Nisaea sediminum: one gene and its partner. The protein of the gene in region 1 interacts with the protein of each later gene in a pairwise test. Links are inferred from orthologs where the notes say so. Each region holds a gene or a part of one and is shown on either strand. Other genes may lie near its edges. The genes, in order: IG122_RS00330 and IG122_RS01680.

Region 1 (7,617 bases):
ATAGTCTTCTTTCCGCGACCCGGAAATTAACCGCCGCTATCCCGGTTTACTTTCATTGCGCGATGGCTGTAATCTCATTCTGACAGTCGGAGTCTGGCTTTAGCTCAGTCAGGCTGCCGAATTCAAGTGTAGCATTGCTGCTTTGAAACGGAAGCATGGCGCAACGCTACGGACGGTTCTTTGTTCGACCGTCCAAGGGTACTGAACGGATGGGACCCCGTTCTGCTGAAGAGATCGCCGTTGTTGGGGGCATGGCGATGGGTAACGTGTTCGGCACGGGGGTCATATAAGGTGAAATTCAGTACTAAGGGGCGATATGCCGTTATGGCGGTATGTGATCTTGCGCGACACGACGATGGCCGTCCGGTCTCGTTGGCCGAGATCGCATCGCGACAGAAAATTTCAGTCTCCTATCTCGAACAGATGTTTGCACAGCTCCGCAAGGCGCGGTTCGTGCGCAGTGTCAGAGGGCCGGGGGGCGGCTATCTGCTTGCAATAGAACCGGACCAGATCAAGATCTCCGAGGTGATGACTGCGATCGAGCAGCCGGTGCGGGGAAACAGCGACGACGACGGAATGTTCGCGACGAGGGGATGCGCCGACGATCCGACGAAACCGCTTTGGGAGGAGGTCGGGCGTCAGGTCCTCGGATATCTCGATCAGGTCACGGTCGACGATATTGTGTCGGGGCGAATACCCAATTAACTCCGGAGATTCTTGACGGGATTGCCTCGTCTGCCTATCTCGGCTGTGCGTTTCACCGGGATCCGGATCTCCATGCCCGCGACAGTCTATGCCGATTACAATGCGACCGCGCCGCTTCGGGACGTTGCCGTCGAGGCAATGTCGGGAGCGATGCGCTCGGTCGGCAATCCGTCTTCGGTGCATGGGCCGGGGCGGACCGCGCGGGCCGCGATCGAGAAGGCTCGCGCGCAGGTCGCCGCTCTGATCGGCGCTGCGCCGCAAACCATCGTCTTTACGAGCGGCGGAACAGAGGCCTCTGCGCTGGCACTCAAAGGCGCGGGCCGCCGACGGGTCGTGACCAGCGCCGTCGAGCATGAAGCGGTCCTCGCGGCGGTGCCGGACGCGGTCCGGCTTCCCGTCGACGCGAACGGCATCCTTGATCTCGATGCCCTCCGCTCCGCGCTCGAGGCGGATGGAGGTGAGACACTCGTCTCGGTGCAGTGGGCCAATAACGAAACCGGAGCCCTGCAGCCGATAGAGGAGATCGCCGCCCTCACGCGCACGTTCGGCGCGCTGCTGCACAGCGACGCCGTGCAGGCGGCCGGGAAGCTTCCGCTCGACGTCACCGCCGCCGGCCTCGATCTGCTGTCGCTTTCCGCGCACAAGATTGGCGGGCCCGCGGGAGTGGGAGCGCTCTACGTCCGCGAAGGACTGGATCTTGCGGCGGTGCAGACCGGCGGCGGACAGGAAAAGGGGCGCCGCTCGGGAACCGAGAACAAGATCGGAATCGTCGGGTTCGGCGCGGCAGCCGGAGCCGCCCGTGAAACGCTTGCCGATTGGGATCGCGTCGCCGCCCTGCGTGACCGGTTCGAGGCCGCGGTCCGGGCCGCGGGTCCGGGCGCGCGGATCTTTTCCGCCGCGGCGCCGCGGTTGCCGAACACGAGCTGCGTCTCGCTCTCGGGCGTGCGCGGCGAAACCCAGGTGATTGCGCTCGATCTTGCCGGCATCGCGGTCAGTTCGGGCTCCGCCTGCTCTTCCGGAAAGGTCCGCCGCAGTCACGTGCTCGACGCCATGGACCCGGGTTCCGCCGATGCCGAAACGGCAATCCGCGTTTCCCTTGGCTGGGAAAGCATTGACGAAGATGTCGACAGGCTTGTCGACGCATGGTGCGATTTGTACAACCGCGCGTCAGCCGACACAGAACGATCCGTCTGAGATCGAGAAAGCAACGGAGAGAAACTTGCCCCGCATGACATTCATCGGCCGCGACGGCACCCGGCAGGAAGTCGATGCCCCGCTCGGATACACGCTGCTGCAGATCGCACGCGAGAACGATGTGGATATCGAAGGGGCCTGCGAGGGATGCCTCGCCTGCGCCACCTGTCACGTTCATGTCGCAGCGGAGTGGTTCGACAAGCTGCCGGCGCCGAGCGACGACGAGGAAGACATGCTCGATCTCGCTTTCAATCTCTCCGACACCTCCCGTCTCGGCTGCCAGATCCGCATTACCGAGGAACTCGACGGGCTCGTCGTCACCCTGCCGCCGGACGGCTCGGCATGAGCGCTGCGCTCATTCAGGAGGGAAGTTATCTCGATCGCCTGATCCGTTCCGCCCCCGAGGCCTGGTCGGCCTATACCGGACACCGCTTCGTCGCCGGCATGGCGGACGGCACGCTGCCGGAAGCGGCCTTCCGGCACTATCTCGGCCAAGACTATCTCTTTCTGATCCATTTCGCCCGCGCTTATGGGCTCGCCGTCTACAAGTCCGAGCGGCTCGAGGACATGCGCGCGGCCTCCGCCGTGATCAGCGGCATTCTCGACGTCGAGATGGAGTTGCACGTCAAATACTGCGCCGGCTGGGGGCTCTCCGAGGTGGAGATGGCGGCGCTTCCCGAAGATCCCGCGTGCATGGCCTATACCCGCTACGTGCTGGAGCGCGGCATGGCGGGCGACGTGCTCGATCTGCATGCGGCGCTTGCGCCCTGCGTCGTCGGCTACGGCGTGATCGGGCAGCGGCTTGCCAACGACCCGTTGACGAGGCGGGAAGGCAATCCCTATCTTGCCTGGATCGAGATGTATTCGGATGAGGAGTATCTCGACCTCGCCCGCGGCGCGGCGGCGCATATCGAGGATCTCGCCGCGCGGCGAGGCGGTGAGGCCCGCTTTGCCGAACTGGCGAAGACCTTTGAGGCCGCCACCGTTCTCGAACGCGATTTCTGGCAAATGGGGCTTGATGCGGTAGCGGGTTAACCATTTTCGTTGTATGGAAAATACACGCGCTTTCTGAATGTAATGGCGTCGCTCTACCGTAAAGAGTAGGCTGTATGCTCAAAAATATAATTTAGATCAATAGCTTAAGGCGGGTTTTATGGTGGAAATCCGGATCAAGCATATCGCCTGGCTGGTGATCTGCGGCTTGGTGGCATTCGGAGTGGTTCTCGTCGCGGCAGTGGTTGCTTTGCATGCCGAAATCGGGTCTCTCCAGGACACATGGGCGAGCCTGAAAACCGATTCGGAAGCATCGGCTCTCCTCGGACAGCAGATTTCCGACCTCCGAGAGGTCATTGCGCTCGCCTTCTGGGGGGTGCCGCCGCTGATGGTCTTCGGTGTCGCGGTAACGGTCTGGGTCTATTTCTTCCGGATAACAAATCCCCTGACCTCCCTGACCTCGACGACGTCGGTGCTGGCGGGCGGCGGTACAGATGTCGAGGTCGAACATACTGACCGGAAGGATGAAATCGGCGAGCTGGCGCGTGCCATGCTCGTCTTCAAGCAGAACATCATCCGCGAGAGCGAAGCCCGCGCCGAAAAGGAGCGCCTGCAGCAAGCGGAGCTCGAGAAATATCAGCAGGTATCCAGACTGACCGACGAGTTCGAGGCGGTGATCAAGGCCTTCATGGACGATCTGACGTCTTCTGTCGCCGACCTGAAAGAGACGGCGAAGAGTCTCGACCAAGTGGCGGGAACCAATCAGAGCCAGTCCGGGCAGCTCGAGGCCTCCGCCGGTACGGCGACCCAGAGCGTCGAAATGGTCAGTCAGGCGGCGGATGAACTCTCCCGTTCGATCCAGCGGGTCGTCGAGAGCGTGCAGACCTCAAGCCGGATCGCCGCCCAGGCGGTCGAGAAGGCGCGTAGCGCCGACGAGGCCATCGCGACTCTCGAGCACAATTCCCAGAAGATCGGCGAGGTGGTCGGTCTGATCCGCGATATCGCGGAGCAGACGAACCTCCTGGCGCTGAATGCGACCATCGAGGCGGCACGCGCCGGCGAGGCGGGCAAAGGCTTCGCGGTGGTCGCGAACGAGGTCAAGAACCTGGCAAATCAAACCTCCAGTGCGACCGGCGAGATCGAGAACCACATTCTCGAAAATCAGGACAACACGCGGAATATCGTCGGCATCATCCGGGAACTCAGCGACACCATCGACCGGATGGAGCAGAACAGCCGCGAAGTCTCCGACACGATGAGCGAGCAGCACGATCACACGAGACAGGTCGCGATGAACACGCGGCAAGCGACGGACAGTGCCCACGAGGTCAACAATGTCGCAGCGAGCCTCGGAAAATCGTCGTCCGAAACGCTTCAGGTCGCGGACCGGATGGCTGCGGCTTCGGAGAAGTTGGACGAGCGCGCCCGGATGCTGTTCGAAAAGGTTCAGGCCTTCCTGTCCAACATCAACCGCATCTGAGCGGATGAAGAAAGCCGCCCCATATTGGAACGGGCGCCATGAATCGGACGGGTTGACGGTTCGCGATTGTGGGTATGTATTCTCCGGCCTGCGTCGCCTGTGCTACGCTTGTTTTCCCTGACAAGACTGATTCGGAGGGGGCTGTCGATCCGTGGGCTTGAATGTATGGGAAATCGGCCAGATCGCGTGGCTTATCGAGAATCTGAAAAAGCGGTCTCAAGGCGGAACTTTCAGAACGCTTAGCCTCGGATATCCGGACCTTCTGATCAGCCGTCCGCAACTGGTTGCCCTGATCGGCGAGGAAGCGACGTCCCGGGTATCGCTCCGGGAAAACGCGGAGCATATCGCGCGGGCCCACAAGCAACATCATCTGCAGGGATATGTCCCCGATGCCAAGGATCTGTTCGCAGAGTTTGGATCAGATTTTCTGGCGATCGATATCCAGCAGTTCCCCACGACCGATATGGTGGTCGACCTCAACGAGCCGCTTCCGGAGTCACTTGTCGGTCAATTTGATCTGGTGATCGATCCCGGGACGACAGAGCATTGCTTCAACGTGGCGCAATGCATGAAGAATTCCTCCAGCGCTCTCAAGGTCGGCGGCGGAATCTTCCATCTGGTGCCCGGGAGCTATATCAATCACGGATTCTATTCGTTCTCCCCGACCTTCTTCCTCGATTACTATGAGCGAAACGGGTTCCTGACCCTGAAGATAGTGCAGGTCAGTTTTGACGATGACTGGAATGCGACCGAGCACGACCGGATGACGTTCGACGTGCTGGACGATCTGCCTGCCGGTCCGGTCCTTCTGGATGTTATTGCCCTGAAGGTCGAGGAGAAGGAGATCACCTGGCCGCGGCAGCGAATGTATGGTGGTCCCTAGATATGTGACGGGGAGCCATGCATCGAGATTTCTTGTCTCCGGCGTGGCTTTTCCTATATTGCGCCCATCATGACCGCCACGAAGCTCAACTCGCTCGGTATTGCCAAGGCCCCGAAGGACACACGGGTCGTCGTCGCCATGTCCGGCGGTGTCGACAGTTCCGTGACCGCGGCGCTGATGGCCGAGCAGGGCTATGACGTGGTCGGCATTACCCTGCAGCTCTACGACCATGGTGCGGCGCTCGCCAAGAAGGGCGCCTGCTGCGCCGGGCTCGACATCCACGATGCCCGCAACGTGGCTGACAAGCTCGGCTTTCCGCATTACGTGCTCGATTACGAGAGCCGGTTCCGGCAGGAAGTGATCGACGACTTCGCCGACAGCTATCTGCGCGGCGAGACGCCGATCCCCTGCGTGCGCTGCAATCAGACGGTCAAGTTCCGCGATCTTCTGGCGACCGCGAAGGATCTGCAGGCGGACGTGCTCTGCACCGGCCATTACGTGCGCCGGGAAGAGGGGCCGGAAGGCGCGGAACTGCACCGGGCGATCGATCCGCAGAAGGATCAGAGCTACTTCCTCTTCGCTACCACGCGCGCGCAGCTCGATTTTCTCCGTTTCCCACTCGGCGGGATGGAGAAGGAGGAGACCCGCGAGCATGCGCGGCGCTTCGGTCTCGCCATCGCCGACAAGCCGGACAGCCAGGACATCTGCTTCGTGCCGAACGGCCGCTATGCCGAACTGGTCGAGAAGCTGCGTCCCGGCGCGGCGGAGCCGGGCGAGATCGTGCATGTCGACGGCACCGTGCTCGGACGGCATGACGGGATCATTCATTACACGGTCGGCCAGCGCAAAGGCCTCGGCATCGGCGGGCGCCGGGACGAGGACGGCAATGCGGATACCGAGGCGCTCTATGTCGTGCGGCTCGACCCCTCGGCACGGAAAGTCATCGTCGGCCCGCGCGCTGCGCTGGGACGGGACACGGTCTTCGTCGGCGAGCTGAACTGGCTCGGCGACGCATTGCCCGGTGACGAGGGCGTGTCCATCGAGGTCAAGCTGCGTTCGGCCTCCAGGCCGGCGGGAGCCACGCTCTACAGCAATCCGGACGGATCGGGGCGGGTGGTGCTCGATACCCCGCAGCACGGGATCGCGCGCGGCCAGGCAGCGGTGTTCTACGCGCCGGGCGACTCGACGCGAGTGCTTGGCGGCGGCTGGATCACCGGCACGGAAGAACGCGCCGAAGCGGCCTGATCCCGCCTATCCGAGAAACTTCACCAGTGCGAAACCGCCGATCAGCAGCAGGAAGGCCGCGGTGGTCCAGAGACCCAGGTTCTTCTCGATCGTCTTCTGCACCGCCGGCCCGAAGCGCCAGCAGAGCGCCGCGACGAGATAGAAGCGGATGCCGCGCGCCAGGACGGAGGCGATGACAAAGATCGCGAGATCGAGATGGGTGACTCCGCTGGCGATTGTGATCACCTTGTAAGGGAACGGCGTGATCCCCGCGCCAAAGACGATCCAGGCGCCCCATTCGTTGTACTGCGCGGTGAAGGCGGCGAACTTTTCCGCATAGCCGTAGAACTCCAGCAGCGGCAGGCCGACGGTTTCGTAGAGCAGCGCGCCGATGGCGTAGCCGGCCAATCCGCCGATCACAGAAGCGGCGGTACAGATTCCGGCGGCGCGCCAGGCGTTCCTTCGGTCCGCCAGCACCATCGGGATCAGCATGGTGTCCGGCGGGATCGGGAAGACCGAGCTTTCGATGAAGGAAATCAGCGCCAGCCAGTAATTGGCGTGCCGGTGGGCGGCGGCCCGCATCAGCCGGTCGTAGGTCGCTTGCAGCATGTCGTCCTGCCTGTCCTGAAGCCTGATCGGGCGCGTCACCGCTCCGCTTTATCAGCCGCCGGCGGCAGCGCGCAAGGCCGCCGCTTGGCGATTGACCGGGCAAGCTGTTTGGCTATGATGCGCGCTCCTCGCCGAGGCGGGGCCCCTGTGGCGGAATCGGTAGACGCGGCAGACTCAAAATCTGTTTCCGGCAACGGAGTGGGAGTTCAAGTCTCCCCGGGGGCACCAAATATCCCATCAGAGCAAATCGGAATACTGGCTCCCCCGGAGGGGGCGACGTTCGTGGGCGGGAACGCCGCTTCTGGATAAGCGCTTCTCTCGTGCGTAAGGCTCAAGAATCTGTTGCGGTCGTCTGGGTCACTTCATAACCGACGACCCAGGGTTTCTGTTTGCTAAGGACTGCCGGCAAGATCTGCAGTGTCGGGGTCTGGTTTCCGAAGCCAAAAAGCAATACGTTCTCGTTCACCTGAGCAAACGCGGTTTGCCCGTCAGGAACTTCGGACCCTTCGTGAATTTGCGTGAAATTGCC
Region 2 (7,554 bases), 300 kb from region 1 along the record:
CACGAGGCGACCACCTCGAAGATCAGCGAGGACCAGCTCTTCTACTGCGCCCAGCGCGGGCTTTCCGAAGAGGATGCGGTCTCGATCATCGTCAACGGCTTCTGCAAGGAAGTCATGAAGGAACTGCCGATGGAATTCGCCGTCGAGGCGCAGAAGCTCATCGGCATCAGTCTGGAAGGCAGCGTCGGCTGACGCGCCGGTTCATCAAATAAGAATACGCTCGGAGAGAGACATGGCTCTGTTGGAAATCAAGAACCTGCACGCCTCGCTGGAAGAGGAAGGCAAGGAGATCCTCAAGGGGATCGACCTGACCATCCAGCCCGGCGAAGTGCATGCGATCATGGGCCCGAACGGTTCGGGCAAGAGCACGCTGTCCTACGTGCTGGCTGGCCGCGACGGCTACGAGGTGACGGAAGGCTCCGTGACTTTCGAGGGCAAGGACCTGCTGGACCTGGAAGCGGACGAGCGGGCCAACGAAGGCCTTTTCCTCGCCTTTCAGTACCCGGTCGAGATCCCGGGCGTGCCGAGCATGACCTTCCTGCGCGAGGCGCTGAATTCCAAGCGCAAGTACAACGGGCAGGAAGAACTGGACGCGATGCAGTTCCTGAAGCTCGTGCGCGAGAAGGCGAAGTCGCTGGAGATGGGCGACGACATGCTGAAGCGCGCGGTCAATGTCGGTTTCTCCGGCGGCGAGAAGAAGCGGAACGAGATTCTGCAGATGGCGGTGCTGGAGCCGAAGCTCTGCGTGCTGGACGAGACCGATTCCGGCCTCGATATCGACGCGCTGAAAATCGTCGCGGAGGGCGTGAATGCGCTGCGCGACCAGGGCCGGTCGATGCTGGTCATCACCCATTACCAGCGTCTGCTGAACTACATCCAGCCGGACCATGTGCATGTCATGGCCTATGGCAAGATCCAGAAGTCCGGCGGCAAGGAACTGGCCCTCGAGCTCGAGGAAAAGGGCTACGCCGACTTTACCGGCAAGGCTGCCTGACCGGATCGGAGAACGAGACATGCCGAACGACATGGCACATGACAATCCGCTGCTGAAAGCTTTCGGCGCGGCGGCCCTCGAGGGTGCGCCCGCCTGGTTCGGCGAGGTGACGCAGAAGGGAGCGGCGCGGTTCGCGGAGCTCGGATTGCCGACCAACCGGACCGAGGCCTGGAAATACACCAGCCTGCGCAGCCTCGGCGGCCTTGAGTTCACTGCACCGGCCAAGAAGGCCGAGGCGGTGGAGATCCCGCGGGACAGCATCGCAGGGATCGAGGGTATCGAGATCGTCCTGGTGAACGGCCGTCTGGACGAAAGCCGGTCCGGGCTCGACAAACTGCCGGCAGGCCTTCTGATCACGCCGCTCGCAGACGCGCTGCAATTCAAGGACGGCGTGACCATAAGCACCCTTCAGGACGAGAGCATGATCGACGGGCTCCCGCTTGCGGCGCTCAGCACGGCCGGCATCACCGGCGGCGTGCTGATCGAGATCGCGAGGGATGCCGACATTGCAAAACCGATCCACATCATCTCGATCGGGACCGGAAACACGGCCTTCGCCCCGCGCAACGTCATCTGGGTCGGCCCGAACGCCAAGGCCACGCTGGTCGAGAGCCATGTCGGCGAGGGCGGCTACTTCTCCAATTCGGTCACCCATGTGACGGTCGAGGACGAGGCGGTCTTCCATCACTACAAGCTGCAGAACGAGTCCCGCGACGCCTATCACGTCGCCATGACCCACGTGCTTTGCGGCGAGAAGACGGTCTACGACAATTTCGCACTCTCCTGCGGGGCGAAACTGGCGCGCAACGAGATCCGCAGCAAGCTCGACGGCTCGGAGATCCTCTACGCGGTGAACGGTGTCTACATGGCGGCCGCGAACCAGCATCTCGACAACACCACCTTCATCGAGCATGCGAAGCCGAACAGCGAGTCGCGCGAGATCTACAAGGGCGTGCTGGACGAGAACGGCCGCGGCGTCTTCCAGGGCAAGATCCTGGTACAGCGTCCGGCGCAGAAGACCGACGGCTACCAGATGAACCGTGCTCTGCTGCTCTCCCGCAAGGCGGAGATCGACAGCAAGCCGGAGCTCGAGATCTACGCCGACGACGTGAAATGCAGCCACGGCGCGACCGTCGGTGAACTCGATGCCGAACAGCTCTTCTATCTGAAGGCCCGCGGCATCAGCGAGCATGATGCGCGCAACATGCTGATCGAGGCCTACCTTCGGGACGCGCTGGACGAGATCCGGGTCGACAGGGTCGCGCGGGCCTTCGGCGAGAAGATCTCCGATTGGCTGGCCGCGCGGATCGCACGGGAGGAAGCCGCGTGATGAATGAGTTGGCCTACGACGTCGAGGCGATCCGCCGGGACTTCCCGATCCTTTCGACTGAAGTCCGCGGCAAGCCGCTGGTCTTCCTGGATTCCGCCGCATCGGCGCAGAAGCCGCGCCAGGTGATCGAGGCGGTGACGCGGATGTACGAGGCCGAGTATGCTAACGTGCATCGCGGCCTGCATTACCTGAGCGAGTTGGCGACCGCGCGCTACGAGGGTGCGCGCGAGAAGGTTCAGCGTTTCATCAATGCCCGGCACAGCCACGAGGTGATCTACACCCGCGGCACGACGGACGCGCTCAATCTCGTGGCGCATTCCTATGCCCGCGCCTTTCTGGAGAAGGGCGACGAGATCATCATCACGACGATGGAGCACCATTCCAATATCGTGCCGTGGCAGATGGTCCGCGATGAGAAGGGCCTGGTGCTGAAGGTCGTCGACGTCGACGACGAGGGCGCCTTCCACATCGCCGATCTCGAGGCGCTGATCACCGAGAAGACGAAGATCATCTCGGTCCCGCATGTCTCGAACGTGCTCGGCACGGTGCTGCCGGTGAAGGAGATCGCGGCGCTGGCGCACAGGGCCGGCGCGGTGCTCGTGGTCGACGGCGCCCAAGGCGTCACCCACATGCCGGTCGACGTTCAGGACCTCGACTGCGACTTCTACGCCTTCTCCGGCCACAAGCTCTACGGCCCGACCGGGATCGGCATTCTCTACGGCAAGGAAGAGCTGCTGGAGAAGATGCCGCCGGTGCAGGGCGGCGGCGACATGATCAACACCGTGACCTTCGAGAAATCGACCTGGGCCGACCTGCCGCACAAATTCGAGGCGGGGACCCCGCCGATCGTCCAGGCGGTCGGTCTCGGAGCCGCCGTCGATTATGTCGAGAAGATCGGCATGGCCGCGATCGGCGCCCATGAGACAGACGTGCTGAAATATGCGACCCAGCGTCTCGCCTCCGTCGAGGGCCTCAGGCTGATCGGCACCGCACCCGGCAAGGCGAGCGTCCTGTCTTTCGTCATGGATTGCGCGCACCCGCACGACATCTCGACGATCATCGATCAGGCCGGTGTCGCGGTTCGTGCCGGGCACCATTGCGCCCAGCCGCTGATGGACCGTTTCGACGTGCCGGCGATGGCCCGCGCCAGCCTCGGCATGTACAACACGCGCAAGGATATCGACGCGCTCGCCGACAGCCTCGAAAAGGTGAGGGAGATCTTCGCATGATGCACGGAGGCCCTGGTATGCACGACTTCCTCGACCTTCCGCCGCCGGAAGAAGGCATCGTCGCCGAACGCGGCGAACCTCTCGCCGACGGCGTCGAGGTCGCCAAGGAAGACGCCATCGCGCTCGCCCTCAAAGAGGTCTACGACCCGGAAATCCCGGTCGACATCTATGAGCTCGGCCTGATCTACGAGATCGCCATCGCGGAGAACGGAGACGTCCGGATCGTAATGTCCCTGACGGCACCGGCCTGCCCGGTGGCGGGACAGCTTCCGATCGACGTCGCCGAGAAGGCCGCCTCCGTGGAGGGCGTCGGGCGCGTGCAGGTGGAACTGACCTGGGATCCGCCGTGGAACCCGGAACGGATGAGCGACGAAGCGCGCCTCGCCCTCAACATGTTCTAGAAACTGATCTGCCTCATCATTATATTAAAAGGGCAGGCTCATCAGAGGACAGAGACATCATGTTTCAACCCGGTAAAGCCCCGATAACATTGACAGACGCCGCCGCCGGCAGGGTCAAGGACCTGATGGCTGCCAATCCCGAGGACGGCGTTCTCGGGCTGCGCGTCGGCGTGAAGGCGAAGGGCTGCTCCGGTCTCAGCTACTTCGTCGAATACGCCAAGGAGCGGAAGAAATTCGAGGATGTGGTCGAGGACAAGGGCGTGACGATCTTCGTCGACCCGGCCTCGGTCATGTTCATCCTCGGCTCCGAGATGGATTTCCAGCAGGACAAGTATTATTCGGGCTTCGTCTTCAAGAACCCGAACGAAACCAGCCGCTGCGGCTGCGGCGAGAGCTTCAACGTCGCCTCCTGATCCGCCGATTTCCCGGCCTACAAGAGTAGCGTTGGCCGCCCTCCATGGGCCAGCTGATCGCGTTCGTTCTTGACCGACGTGTCAGATCGTCCTTCCCTGTTGTGGGAATGCTGCACCTGCGAACAGCAGTCGATGCAGTCTGGCCCCGCGCCGGCCGAAAAAGGCGCCCGTTCGAGGAAGCGAGGGAAAGATGCCGGACGAAAGCCACCTGGACTCCGCCGGCGATCAAGTCGCCGAAGACTCGAAGGATGCTCCCCTGCGCGAGGATATCCGGTTGCTCGGGCGTCTGCTCGGCGACACCGTGCGGGAACAGGAAGGTCAGGGGATCTTCGATGTCATCGAGAAGATCCGGCAGATATCCATCCGCTTTCACCGCGATGACGAGCTGCAGGCCAAGCTTGAGTTGGAAGAACTGCTCGCACGTCTCAGTCCAGACCAGTCGGTGCAGGTGATCCGTGCCTTCAGCTATTTCTCGCACCTCGCCAACATTGCCGAGGACCAGCACCATATTCGTCGCACCCGGGCGCATGACATTCAGGGCTCGGCCGCGAAACGCGGAAGCATCGAAGCGGCACTTGGCGCGGCTGAGGAGGCAGGATTTTCAGCGACCGACCTGGAACGTTTTTTCGCGGAAGCGCTTGTTAGCCCGGTCCTGACGGCACATCCGACCGAGGTCCGGCGCAAGAGCACGATGCGTCGCGAGATGGCGGTTGCGGACCTGATCTCCAAGCGGGAACGGGGACTGTGGACCCCGGAAGAGGCGGCGGATATCGACGACAAGCTGCTCCGCGCCATCCTCACTCTCTGGCAGACCAATCTGCTGCGCCAGACCCGCCTGACGGTTGAAGACGAGGTCGAGAACGGGCTGACTTATTATGACTACACCTTTTTCCGGGAGCTTCCGCGGCTTTATTGCCGACTTGAGGACAGGATCGCCGCGATGGCCGGAGAGGGCGCGAAGATCGATCTTGCCTCTTTTCTCCGGATCGGCAGTTGGATTGGTGGCGACCGGGATGGCAATCCTTTCGTGACCGCGGAGGTCATGGAGCGCACCCTTCAGATGCAGAGCGAGAGGGTGCTGCGCTTCTATCTCTCGGAGCTGGAGAAGCTGGAGGACGAGCTCTCGCTCTCGCTCCGCATCGTCTCGGCCTCTGCGAAGCTGACCGAGCTTGCGGATGCGGCTGCGGATACCTCGCAGCACACTGCGGTCGAGCCTTACAGGCGCGCACTCTCGGGCATGCGTGCGCGGCTCGATGCGACTTTGGGAGCGGTATTGAAGCCTCTGCCGCGGGAGCCGATGCCGGTGCATGGCAGGACCTCGGACGAAAGGAACGGTTACGCCCTTCCGGAGGAACTTCTCGCGGATCTGGAAGTCATCCACGACTCTCTGGTCGAGAACGGCTCCCGCCTGCTGACCGAAGGCCGCCTCCGCCGGCTGCGCCGCGCGGTCGATTGTTTCGGCTTCCATCTCGCGAGCCTCGACATGCGGCAGAACTCCGAGGTGCATGCGAAGACGATGGCCGATCTGCTGTGTGCCGTTGGCGCCGCGGAGGATTATGCCACGCTCGACGAGGAGGCCCGGATCGAGCTGCTTTCAGCGGAACTCGCCAATTCGCGTCCTTTGGTGCGGCCGTTCGAGGCTTATGCCGAGGAGACCGAGAAGGAACTCGCGATCTTCCGCACCGCCGCCGCGGCGCACCGGCGCTATGGGCAGAGGGCCATCGCGACCTCGATCATCTCGAACACCCAGAGCGTCTCCGACCTGCTCGAGCTCGCGATCCTTCTTAAGGAGGTCGGGCTGGTCACGTCCGACGGCGGGAGCCGGGTGAATGTCGTGCCTCTGTTCGAGACCATCGAGGACCTGCGCAACTGCGTCGGAATCATGGACCGGCTGCTTGCGATCCCGGCCTACCGGGCGCTGGTCGACAGTCTCGGCGGCACACAAGAGGTGATGCTCGGCTATTCCGACAGCAACAAGGACGGTGGGTATCTCACATCCGGCTGGGAGCTCTACAAGGCGGAGATCGCGCTGATCGAGCTGTTCCGGAAACACGGCGTCCGGCTACGTCTGTTCCATGGCCGGGGCGGGACAGTCGGTCGCGGCGGCGGCCCGAGCTTCGAGGCGATCCTCGCCCAGCCGGCCGGCGCTGTGGACGGACAGATCCGGCTGACCGAGCAGGGCGAGATCATCTCGAGCAAATACACCAACCCGGATCTCGGCCGTCGCAACCTCGAAATCCTCGCCGCCGCCTGCCTCGAGGCCTCGCTGTTGCGGCCCGAGCGCGACGACATTCCGCCAGCCTATCTCGAGACCATGGAAGCGCTCTCGGCGGAAGCGTTCAAAGCCTACCGCGCGCTGGTCTACGAGACGCCGAGGTTCGACGAGTATTTCTGGGGCTCGACCGTCATCAACGAGATCGCGACGCTGAATATCGGCTCGCGTCCGGCGTCGCGGAAGAAGCTCGGGAAGATCTCCGACCTGCGTGCCATTCCGTGGGTTTTCAGCTGGTCCCAGTGTCGACTCATGCTGCCGGGTTGGTACGGGTTCGGCAGTGCCGTGAAAGCGTGGCTTGCAGATAATCCGACGACCGGTCTTGAGCAGTTGCGCGCGATGTATCGTGACTGGCCGTTCTTCGAGGGACAGCTCTCGAACATGGCGATGGTGCTGGCCAAGACGAACATGGCGATCGCCTCGCGCTACGCCGAGCTGGTCGAGGACAAGGAGCTGCGCGAGACGATCTTCCACAGGATCAGGGATGAGCGGCAAGCCTCGGTGGAGGCACTGTTCGAAATCACCGGGGCCAGTTCTCTCCTGGAGAACAACCCGCTGCTTTCGCGCTCGATCTCGAACCGTTTTCCCTATCTCGATCCGCTCAACCACCTGCAGGTCAACCTGCTGCGTCATTACCGCCGCGAGCCGGACAATCCGAAAGTCCTCCGGGGCGTCCAGCTCACGATCAACGGCATTTCGGCCGGTTTGCGCAACAGCGGTTAGGTTGCCCGGTTAGCACCCGCCGCCGCTCCCGTCACCGCCGCTATCGTTTCCGTCTCCACCTCCGCCGCCACCGCCGGCGGGGCCGTCCAGCCCAGCCCCTTTTTCAAGACCGATATCCGGAGCAGGGGGCTTTACGCCCATTTCCACCACCGATGTGTTCGAGGCGACCCGGGCGTTCTGTCCTGCCGGCAC

Evidence for each region.
Region 2: the proteins of IG122_RS00330 (region 1) and IG122_RS01680 interact in binary tests that used the Escherichia coli proteins (3 or more experiments, as listed by UniProt). The link is inferred for Nisaea sediminum from one-to-one orthologs.

What each region holds. Positions count from the first base shown.
Region 1 is NZ_JACZCQ010000001.1:66,838-74,454, forward strand. The notes cover bases 647-3,584. They hold IG122_RS00330 (ferredoxin family 2Fe-2S iron-sulfur cluster binding protein), read left to right. Parts: upstream 647-1,924; coding sequence 1,925-2,245; downstream 2,246-3,584. Other genes in these bases: IG122_RS00320 (RrF2 family transcriptional regulator), read left to right, coding at 647-705; IG122_RS00325 (cysteine desulfurase family protein), read left to right, coding at 778-1,899; tenA (thiaminase II), read left to right, coding at 2,242-2,934; IG122_RS00340 (methyl-accepting chemotaxis protein), read left to right, coding at 3,053-3,584. In the rest of the region: more of IG122_RS00320, read left to right, coding at 292-646; more of IG122_RS00340, read left to right, coding at 3,585-4,372; IG122_RS00345 (methyltransferase domain-containing protein), read left to right, coding at 4,524-5,255; tRNA 2-thiouridine(34) synthase MnmA, read left to right, coding at 5,325-6,500; IG122_RS00355 (YqaA family protein), read right to left, coding at 6,507-7,127; IG122_RS00365 (hypothetical protein), read right to left, coding at 7,420-7,617. UniProt on the Escherichia coli protein: Ferredoxin are iron-sulfur proteins that transfer electrons in a wide variety of metabolic reactions. Although the function of this ferredoxin is unknown it is probable that it has a role as a cellular electron transfer protein.
Region 2 is NZ_JACZCQ010000001.1:359,851-367,404, forward strand. Bases 2,816-5,690 are described here. They hold IG122_RS01680 (HesB/IscA family protein), read left to right. Parts: upstream 2,816-4,013; coding sequence 4,014-4,367; downstream 4,368-5,690. Other genes in these bases: IG122_RS01670 (cysteine desulfurase), read left to right, coding at 2,816-3,553; IG122_RS01675 (DUF59 domain-containing protein), read left to right, coding at 3,571-3,954; ppc (phosphoenolpyruvate carboxylase), read left to right, coding at 4,558-5,690. In the rest of the region: Fe-S cluster assembly protein SufB, read left to right, coding at 1-192; Fe-S cluster assembly ATPase SufC, read left to right, coding at 233-994; Fe-S cluster assembly protein SufD, read left to right, coding at 1,014-2,324; more of IG122_RS01670, read left to right, coding at 2,324-2,815; more of ppc, read left to right, coding at 5,691-7,362; IG122_RS01690 (FecR family protein), read right to left, coding at 7,372-7,554. UniProt on the Escherichia coli protein: Is able to transfer iron-sulfur clusters to apo-ferredoxin. Multiple cycles of [2Fe2S] cluster formation and transfer are observed, suggesting that IscA acts catalytically.